Regions from separate parts of the Duganella sp. GW821-FHT07G03 genome, predicted to be linked through region 1. Evidence: riboswitches for the same ligand, from Rfam matches in the RefSeq annotation. Region 1 holds a riboswitch; the other holds the start of a gene.

The links. A riboswitch is a leader RNA that binds a small molecule or an ion and turns the genes downstream of it on or off. The one in region 1 is predicted to bind thiamine pyrophosphate.
Region 2: another riboswitch for thiamine pyrophosphate. It lies ahead of thiC (phosphomethylpyrimidine synthase ThiC); the one in region 1 lies ahead of AC07OK_RS02380 (TonB-dependent siderophore receptor).

The regions. Positions count from the first base shown of each region.
Region 1 covers NZ_JBWKQE010000001.1:528,982-533,388, forward strand. The annotation lists gene AC07OK_RS02365 (ATP-binding protein) at 1-1,228, shown strand, start outside; gene AC07OK_RS02370 (hypothetical protein) at 1,228-1,944, shown strand; gene AC07OK_RS02375 (Imm26 family immunity protein) at 1,931-2,434, opposite strand; TPP riboswitch at 2,601-2,699, shown strand; gene AC07OK_RS02380 (TonB-dependent siderophore receptor) at 2,755-4,407, shown strand, end outside.
Region 2 covers NZ_JBWKQE010000022.1:78,197-82,603, reverse strand. The annotation lists gene thiS (sulfur carrier protein ThiS) at 1-124, opposite strand, end outside; gene thiC (phosphomethylpyrimidine synthase ThiC) at 132-2,048, opposite strand; TPP riboswitch at 2,115-2,218, opposite strand; gene AC07OK_RS23920 (hypothetical protein) at 2,314-2,856, opposite strand; gene AC07OK_RS23915 (PAN domain-containing protein) at 2,873-3,466, opposite strand; gene AC07OK_RS23910 (hypothetical protein) at 3,493-3,834, opposite strand; gene AC07OK_RS23905 (WG repeat-containing protein) at 3,954-4,407, opposite strand, start outside.

The DNA.
Region 1 (4,407 bases):
GCACGAGCCGCAGGTGCAGCAGATCTCGTCGCAGGTGATCTCGGTGGTCACCATCACCCACGCCGCCCTCACCCACTCCGCGCCCGAACTGCGGCGCGAGTTGCTGTTCGACCTGGTGTCCAACGAAGGCATCCGCGTGTTCACGCTGGAGGACGACGACAAGGTCGATCCGCCGCCCGACAACGCGCTGATGCCCGACATCCAGAAGCTGGTTAAGGCCAAGCTGGGCGAGGACACCCGCTTCTCGGCGCGCGTCAACGGCGTGGCCGGCTTCTGGGTCAGCTTCAAGATCGACGACGACGCCTACTGGCTGATGCTGGAGCGCGAACGCATCCGCGGCCTGACCGGCATCCAGTGGCTGGGCTGGGCCAGCGTGGTGTCGGTGGTGTCGCTGCTGGGCGCGGCCTTCATCTCCAGCCTGATCAACCTGCCGCTGCGCCGCCTGACGCAAGCCACGCGCGCCTTCGCCCAGGGCAAGCGGCCCGAGCCGCTACCGGAAAAAGGCGCGATGGAGATCATGGAAGCCAACCGCAGCTTCAACCAGATGGTGGTGCAGCTGCAGCAGGTGGAATCGGACCGCGCCGTGATCCTGGCCGGCATCTCGCACGACCTGCGCACGCCGCTGGCGCGCATGCAGCTGGAGGTGGAGATGGCCAACCTGTCGAACGAGGCGCGCGAGGGCATCCAGTCCGACATCGGCCAGATGGATGACATCATCGGCCAGTTCCTCGACTACGCCAAGCCGACCGAGGTGTCGAGCTTCATCAACGTCGACCTCAGCGAACTGCTGCAGGACACCGCGCATGAAGCCGGCCGCCTGCCGGACGTGCGCATCACCACCGACATCGTCGCCAACGCCCACGTGATGGGCAACGCCACCGACATCAAGCGCGTCATCAACAACCTGATCGAGAACGCCCGCCGCTACGGCAAGACGCCCGGCAGCGAGCTGACCGAGATCGACATCAAGTGCAGCACCAAGGGCATGCACACCTCGCGCCGTGTGATCGTCGAGGTGCAGGATCACGGCAACGGCGTACCGGCCGACCAGATCGAGCAACTGCTCAAGCCCTTCACCCGGCTCGACACCGCGCGCGGCCAGGCCAACGGCGCCGGCCTGGGCCTGGCCATCGTCGACCGCGTGATGCTGCGCCACGGCGCCGAGCTGCACGTGCGCAACCGCGACGGCGGCGGCCTGCTGATCCAGATCGTGATGAAGGCGGTTTGATGCGGGCGAGGTATTTTGCAGTGTTGCTGGCGGCGGCCGGGCCGGCCATGGCCAGTCGGCCGCCCAAACCGGCCAAGCCGCCCGCGCCGCCGCCGATCGAACAGCGCGCCCCCAGCGACGAGGAACGCAGCTCCTTCGACGACTACTTCCGCCAGAAGATGCTGGCCGAATCCAGGGGCGCGCGCCCGGTGCCGCCGCTGTTCGCGCCGGACTTCGACATCCAGCGCCAGCGCGGCAAGCCGTGGCAGGTGGTGGCGCGGGTCGACTCGGCGCCACGCCATTCGGCGGTCGACCTGTGCCGGCAAATCCGTTCGAGTTTTGTCTACGATGCCAAAGCGCCCAAGGATGGGCGCTGGACCGAGTCGGCCCAGCCGCCGAGCTGGCATGTGTGGCTGGCCCAGCCCAGGACCATCTGCAGCGCCGCCCCGCACACGGTGTTGATGGACCAGGCGCTGCCGCCGGAAGACGTGGTGGCGCTGCTGCGCCAATATCCTGAACTGCTGAGCCGCGCGCGCCTGCTATTCGCCGGCAACTCGCAATGCATCCGCCAGCGTGCCCTGCCCTTCACGCTGCGCGCGATCGGGCCGGCGGCGCCGGCGGCCGGCGCGCCCGTAATGTTCAGCCTGGTATTTGAAAGCGACCGCGACACCACCGCCCGCGTCGCCGTGCGCAAGCACCGCGGCGAGTATGCGGCCTGGAACGTCAGCTGCGACTGACGCTGCTGCCGCGGTTGATCGGGTGGTCCTCCGGCTCCAGCAGCCTGGTCAGCAGCAGCTCGGTCGAGCCGTAGCCGTACAGCGAATCCGCCTCCAGGCCTTGCGTATCGTAGGGCACGGACTCCTCGCGCTCCGAGCGGCTCGGGTCGGCGTCCGAATACGTCACGCGCCAGGCGCGCTTGAGCGAATCGGCGCGGCGCAGGAACTGCGGCATCGGCCACAGCGCCGGATTCCAGTCGACGATATCGCCCAGCACGCGCCAGTGACCGCTGGCCAGCGCCATGTCGCCCACCCGCAGCACTTTGACGGCGTCCTGCGGTTGCAGCGTATTGAGCTCCTCCAGCGACGGCAAGCGCGGCAGCTTGGGTCCGAACAGATACGCCAGCATGATCTTGCTGCCTGGCGACAAACGCGCCACCAGACCCCAGCCATAGCCGCCATCCAGCAACGGTATGGCAAACCAGCTTCCCTCTTGATACGACTGCCTCATTCCCACCCTTTCACTTGCACGATGCAGCAGAGTGTCGCCAAAATGTATGGACATGATGGCGCCTCCGTTAAAAGCTGTGTCTGCTTCGTTGGCGCCGTGTGGCGCAAACCGCAAGTGTAGCGGCGCGGCGCGGATCGCGGCGCACGGCACCGCATGTGCTACACTAGCGCCTCGCTAGGGGTCCTGGAGCTTTGCTGCCGGGTGAGAGATACCCTTCGTACCTGATCTGGATAATGCCAGCGAAGGAAAGCGCAAAGTAGTTCTCCCCTCCTTTGATGGCTCTCTTCGCGGCTCCCAGCCAAGAACAAAAGAGAGAGCACATGAACACACCAAGATTCACAGTTTCCGCCATCGCCCTGGCGGTACTCCACGCATTCCCCGGCGTTGCCGCCGCTGAAACCTCCGCCGCCGAGCAAGCCATGCCCGAAGTGGTGATCACCGGCGCCAAGGCGCAGGCCAGCCGCGCCAGCGTGGCCGGCTTCGCCAACGCGCCGCTGCTGGAAACCCCGGCCTCGGTCAGCGTGCTGACCGCCCAGCAGATGCTGGACCTGCAGATCCGCTCCACCACCGACGCCGCCCGCTACGACGCCAGCATCGGCGACTCCTACAACGCGGTCGGTTACTCGGAACAGTTCTCGATCCGCGGCTTCAAACTGGACAACGCCTCCAGCTACCGCAAGGACGGCATGGCCATCCCGGGCGACACCCAGATCCCGCTGGAAAACAAGGAACGCCTGGAAGTGCTGAAGGGCCTGTCCGGCCTGCAAGCGGGGGTGTCGGCGCCGGGCGGCATCGTCAACTACGTCACCAAGCGCCCGACCGATACGCCGCTGCGCACGGTGGTGCTGGAAGAACGCGAGCGCGGCACGCTGTACGGCGCCGTCGACCTGGGTGGCCGCTTTGAAGACCAGCGTTTCGGCTACCGCTTCAACGCCGCCGCCGAACGCCTGCGCTCCTACATCAAGGGCGCCGACGGCAACCGCAAGTTCGTCTCGGCCGCCTTCGACTGGAAGATCTCGCCGCAGGCGCTGCTGCAAGTGGACGCCGACTACCAGAAGAAATCGCAGGTAACCGCGCCCGGCTTCCAGCTGCTGAACAACACCACGCTGCCGAACATCCCGGCCGACACCATGCTCAACAACCAGCCGTGGAGCCGTCCGGTCGAGACCACCAGCAGCAACATCGGCGCCCGCTTCGAATACAAGTTCACGCCCGACTGGAGCACCACCGTCAGCGCCAACCAGCACCAGTTCAAGCGCGACGACTACACCGCCTTCCCTGGCGGCTGCACCGCACAGGGCCTGTATTCCGGCTTCTGCGGCAACGGCGACTACGACGTCTACGACTACGTCAGCCTGGGCGAGAAGAAATCGCCGCTGGCGGTGCAGGCGCTGGTGCAGGGCAAGTTCAGCACCGGCTCGTTCAAGCACGAGTTCACCGGTGGCGCGTCGTTGTTCAAGAACAGCGAGAAATGGGGCGACTACCTGTACACCCAGGCCGGCACCGACGGCCACGCATTCAGCAACATCTACCACCCGATCATGGTGGCGCCGAACGGCGGCACCAGCGGTCCGGTTTCCGAGCGCCGCAGCGACAACGAGCGTGCCTTGTTCGCGCAGGACATCCTGAGCATCAACGAGCAGCTCAAGCTGCACGCCGGCGCGCGCTACGTGCAGGTCAAGCGCAACGAATATGTCGGCCCGGACGAAAATGGCGTGCTACTGCCGGACGCCCACACCGACGTCGGCTTCTGGCTGCCGAACGTGGCGCTGGTGTACAGCCTGCGCCCCAACGTTTCGGTCTACACCTCGTATGCACAGGGCCTGGAGCATGGCGGCGTCGCGCCGATCGGCACCAGGAACCCTGGCCGCGCGCTGGCGCCGGGCAAATCGAAACAGGTCGAAGTAGGCGTCAAGGCCGACATCCATCCCGACCTGAGCGCCAGCGTGGCCCTGTTCGAGATCCGCAAGGGC
Region 2 (4,407 bases), on a different contig from region 1:
CCACGGCGCGGTTGACCGCCAGCGCCAGCGCCTGCCCGCTCAGCGACAGCGCATCGATCAACTGAGCTAGCGTCTGCCGCGACGGCACCTGGTGGGGGGCGCCGTTCAATTCGATGTCGATCATGCCGGCCTCACAGCTTGCGATACAGCTCGGCGCCGTTCTTGATGAACTCCACCGCCTTGACCTGCATGCCCTGCTGCAGCGCCGCGCCGTCCGACACGCCGTTGGCCTTGGCGTATTCGCGCACTTCCTGGGTGATCTTCATCGAGCAGAAATGCGGGCCGCACATCGAACAGAAGTGCGCCACCTTGGCCGAATCCTTGGGCAGGGTCTCGTCGTGGAATTCGCGCGCCTTGTCCGGATCGAGGCCGATGTTGAACTGGTCGTCCCAGCGGAATTCGAAGCGCGCCTTCGACAGCGCGTTGTCGCGGATCTGCGCGCCCGGATGGCCCTTGGCCAGGTCGGCCGCGTGGGCGGCGATCTTGTAGGTGATGATGCCGTCCTTGACGTCGTTCTTGTCGGGCAGGCCCAGATGCTCCTTGGGCGTGACGTAGCACAGCATGGCGGTGCCGTACCAGCCGATCTGCGCGGCGCCGATGCCGGAGGTGATGTGGTCGTAGCCGGGCGCGATGTCGGTGGTCAACGGGCCCAAGGTGTAGAACGGCGCTTCGTGGCACTGTTCCAGTTGCAGGTCCATGTTTTCCTTGATCAGCTGCATCGGCACGTGGCCCGGGCCTTCGATCATCACCTGCACGTCGTGCTTCCAGGCGATCTGGGTCAGCTCGCCCAGCGTCTTCAGCTCGCCCAGCTGGGCTTCGTCGTTGGCGTCGTAGATCGAGCCGGGACGCAAGCCGTCGCCCAAGGAGAACGAGACGTCGTAGGCCTTCATGATTGCGCAGATCTCTTCGAAGTGCGTGTACAGGAACGATTCCTTATGGTGCGCCAGGCACCACTTGGCCATGATCGAGCCGCCGCGCGAAACGATGCCGGTCAGGCGCTTGGCCGTCATCGGCACGTAGCGCAGCAGCACGCCGGCGTGGATGGTGAAGTAGTCGACGCCCTGCTCGGCCTGCTCGATCAGCGTGTCGCGGAAGATCTCCCAGGTCAGGTCCTCGGCCTTGCCGTTGACCTTCTCCAGCGCCTGGTAGATCGGCACGGTGCCGATCGGGACCGGGCTGTTGCGGATGATCCATTCGCGGGTTTCGTGGATGTGCTTGCCGGTCGACAGGTCCATGACGTTGTCGCCGCCCCAGCGGATGGCCCAGGTCATCTTCTCGACTTCCTCGCCGATCGACGAGGTGACGGCGGAGTTGCCGATGTTGGCGTTAATTTTGACCAGGAAATTGCGGCCGATGATCATCGGTTCGATTTCCGGGTGGTTGATGTTGGCCGGGATGATGGCGCGACCACGGGCGATTTCCTCGCGCACGAATTCGGGCGTGATGGTGGCCGGGATGCTGGCGCCGAACGACTGGCCAGGATGCTGGCGGCCCATCAGGTCGGCCAGGCGCTGGCCCATCGGGCCGGAGTTCTTCAGGTCTTCCATGTACTCCTGGCGGCGCAGGTTCTCGCGGATGGCGACGAACTCCATCTCGGGCGTGACGATGCCCTGGCGCGCGTAGTGCATCTGCGTGACGTTCTTGCCAGCCTGGGCGCGGCGCGGCTTGCGGTGCAGGTTGAAGCGCAGCTCGGCCAGCGCCGGGTCCGCCAGGCGGGCCTGGCCGTATTCGGAGGTCGGACCGTCCAGCTCCTCGGTGTCGTCGCGCTCCAGTATCCACGGCAGGCGCGGCGTCGCGGCCAGGCCGGAGCGGATGTCGATCACCGCGTCCGGGTCGGTGTACGGGCCGGAGGTGTCGTAGACGTAGATAGCCGGATTGGCTTCGAAGCCAAAGGACGCCGGCGTGTCGGACTGGGTGATTTGGCGCATCGGCACGCGGATGTCGGGACGGCTGCCTTCGACGTAGACTTTGCGGGAATTCGGTAAGGGCTTGATGGCTGCCTCGTCCACCGTGGCGGTGGCGGAGAGGAATTTAAGGTTGGCGTTCATTTGGCTCCTTGGTTAGCTACAGGAGCCAGCAAAGGAGGTTGGACGGCGCCGGTCCACAGGGTGTGGCGGCATTGTCCTAAGCTTCCCTTCGCTGGCATTATCCAGATCAGGTTCGGAGGGTATTTCTCACCCGCGCATCGCAATGATGCGCAGGACCCCTAGCGTGTGCCGCCTTGCGGCAGCGGGCTGATTATACGCCGCGCCGCGCCGCGCGGACAATGTCCGCGCAAAAAAAACCGCCATACCCGATATAAAGCCACGCGGGCTAGCCGGATGCGGGCGGGGCGCCGCGCGCCAAGCGCGGCACGGCGTAGAGCAACAACGCCAGCGCCGCCAGCGGCATGCCCACTTCCAGCTGATAACCCGGCAGGAAATGCGCGCGCCACAACAGCCAGGCCAAGGCGGCCGCGCTGCCCAGACACAGCAAGGGCTCGGCCCGCGCCGCGCGGACGCCCGCCGCAGGCGCCGCCGCCACGGCCAGTTGCAGCACGGCCGGCCAGAAGAACACGAGCAAGCCGGCCAGGCTGTAGGGATCGCCCCAGGAAAACGCCTCGTAAGGGCTAAATTCCAGCCGCCCGGGCAGCGTCGGAGGCGCCGGCGATCCGGTGGGCGGCGCAACGGCGGCCGGGGCCGGGGCCCGGACCGTCGCCAGCGCCGCGGCGGCCGGCGCGGACGCCGCACGCGCCACGCCGGGCGGCTTGCCCTGCGTGCTGCAGCTATACAGCGGCAGGAAGAAACAAGCTGCCAGGATCAACGCGGCCAGGCGTTTCAAGCCCGCCAGCGAACGGGGCGCGACGACGAAGTTCATGATATTCCCCTCGCGCTCAGTCGGACGATTTGACGCCGGAAACGCAGCAGTCGTTATTGCTCGCTTGTGGCACCGTGCGTTTCAACCAGCAGCGCGAGACCCGTCCCTGCACGCCCGGCCTGACCCAGCTGAAACTGCGGCACTGGGCATCCTGTTCGCAGCGCGCGGCGCAGCTGCCGGCGTCACCGCCGCCGGGCTCGCTCCAGGCATCGTTGTAGTCGCCGCCGTAACGGTTAACCCCGGACTGCAAGTTCTGGATCGAGCCGCCGCCACCACCACCGCCCGGCCCCCCATCCGTACCCACGCCCCCGCCATGACAGCGCCCCAGCTTGACCACCTTGTCCGGCATATCGTCAAAGAAGGGGCTGAACAGACGCTGAAACTGGTCGGCGTCGTGATGATTGGCGGCGACGCGCACCCGCACGTACTCGGGCTGGCGATCATAGCGCGCCGGGCTGGGCGAGATCACGTACTGGATATTGCAGGGATCACTCCACGGCAGGTTGGGATTCATGCGGTTGGCCCACACCCCCCACGGTTCGGCACCTTGGGCGGCGCACAGGCAAGGCAGCACCAGCAGCGCGGCCAACATCGATAGCGGCTTTTTCATCACAGTCTCCGGGCATGGTGGGTGGGTTAGGGATGCAGCAGGCTGACGGTGGTTTCCGTGATGTCGACGCCATGCCGGAAATTGTAATAAATGTCCGAGCATTCGCCCGGCAGCGGCCGGCCGTTGCGGTCGCCGCACCAGCGGATTTCCGCCACCCAGTTGGCGCCGAATTTGAGGGCGGCGGTGCGCGGGCCGTTGATCGTGTGCAGGGCCTGGCTGGTGGCCCAGTACACCGCGGTCTTGCCGGCCGGGTCGGGGCCGTCGCGGAACGAGATCAAGCCCTGGTACAACGAGACGGGCTCGACCGCTTGAACCATGGGCGCGGCGCTGGCGGCCACGAACAGACACAGGGCAAGTTGCAGTTTCATGCTGGACTCCTTTGGGTGGGTGCTTCGACGGGGGATGCCTGCTTAACGCCCACAATTTCTTATCAGTTGACAATAATCAGTGCCATTGAGAAATACTATGAAGAGGCCGGTCAGGCGCGTCACCGCACCGGCGCCAGGCCGTCGGCGAAGTCGCCGGCCTCCATGTAACGAGGTGGAATGACGAACCGTCCGTCGCGGTCGAGATAGCCCCACAGCACGCCGCAGCGGGCGGCCGCCAGGCCATCGGCGTAGGGACGCACGGCGCTGACGCGCTGCCCGCCGCCGCAGGTGACGGAAGCGGCGGCGCCCCCGGGGGATACGGCCGACGCGCTGGACGCGGACGGCGGCGCCGGCGGCCCGCCGGACGGCGGCGCCACCACGCGCTGGCCGAGCCGGTCGATCTGCTGCCAGCCGCCGTCGACGCGCACCATCGCCTGCCCCGCCGCAAACGGCGTGGCTCGCTCGAAGCGGCGCGGCAGTTTCAACCGTCCCTGCCGATCGACATAACCCCAGCGCGCCACCTGCAAGGTGCGCAGCAGGTCCGCCGCCAGCACGGCGCGCGTGCCCTTCCCG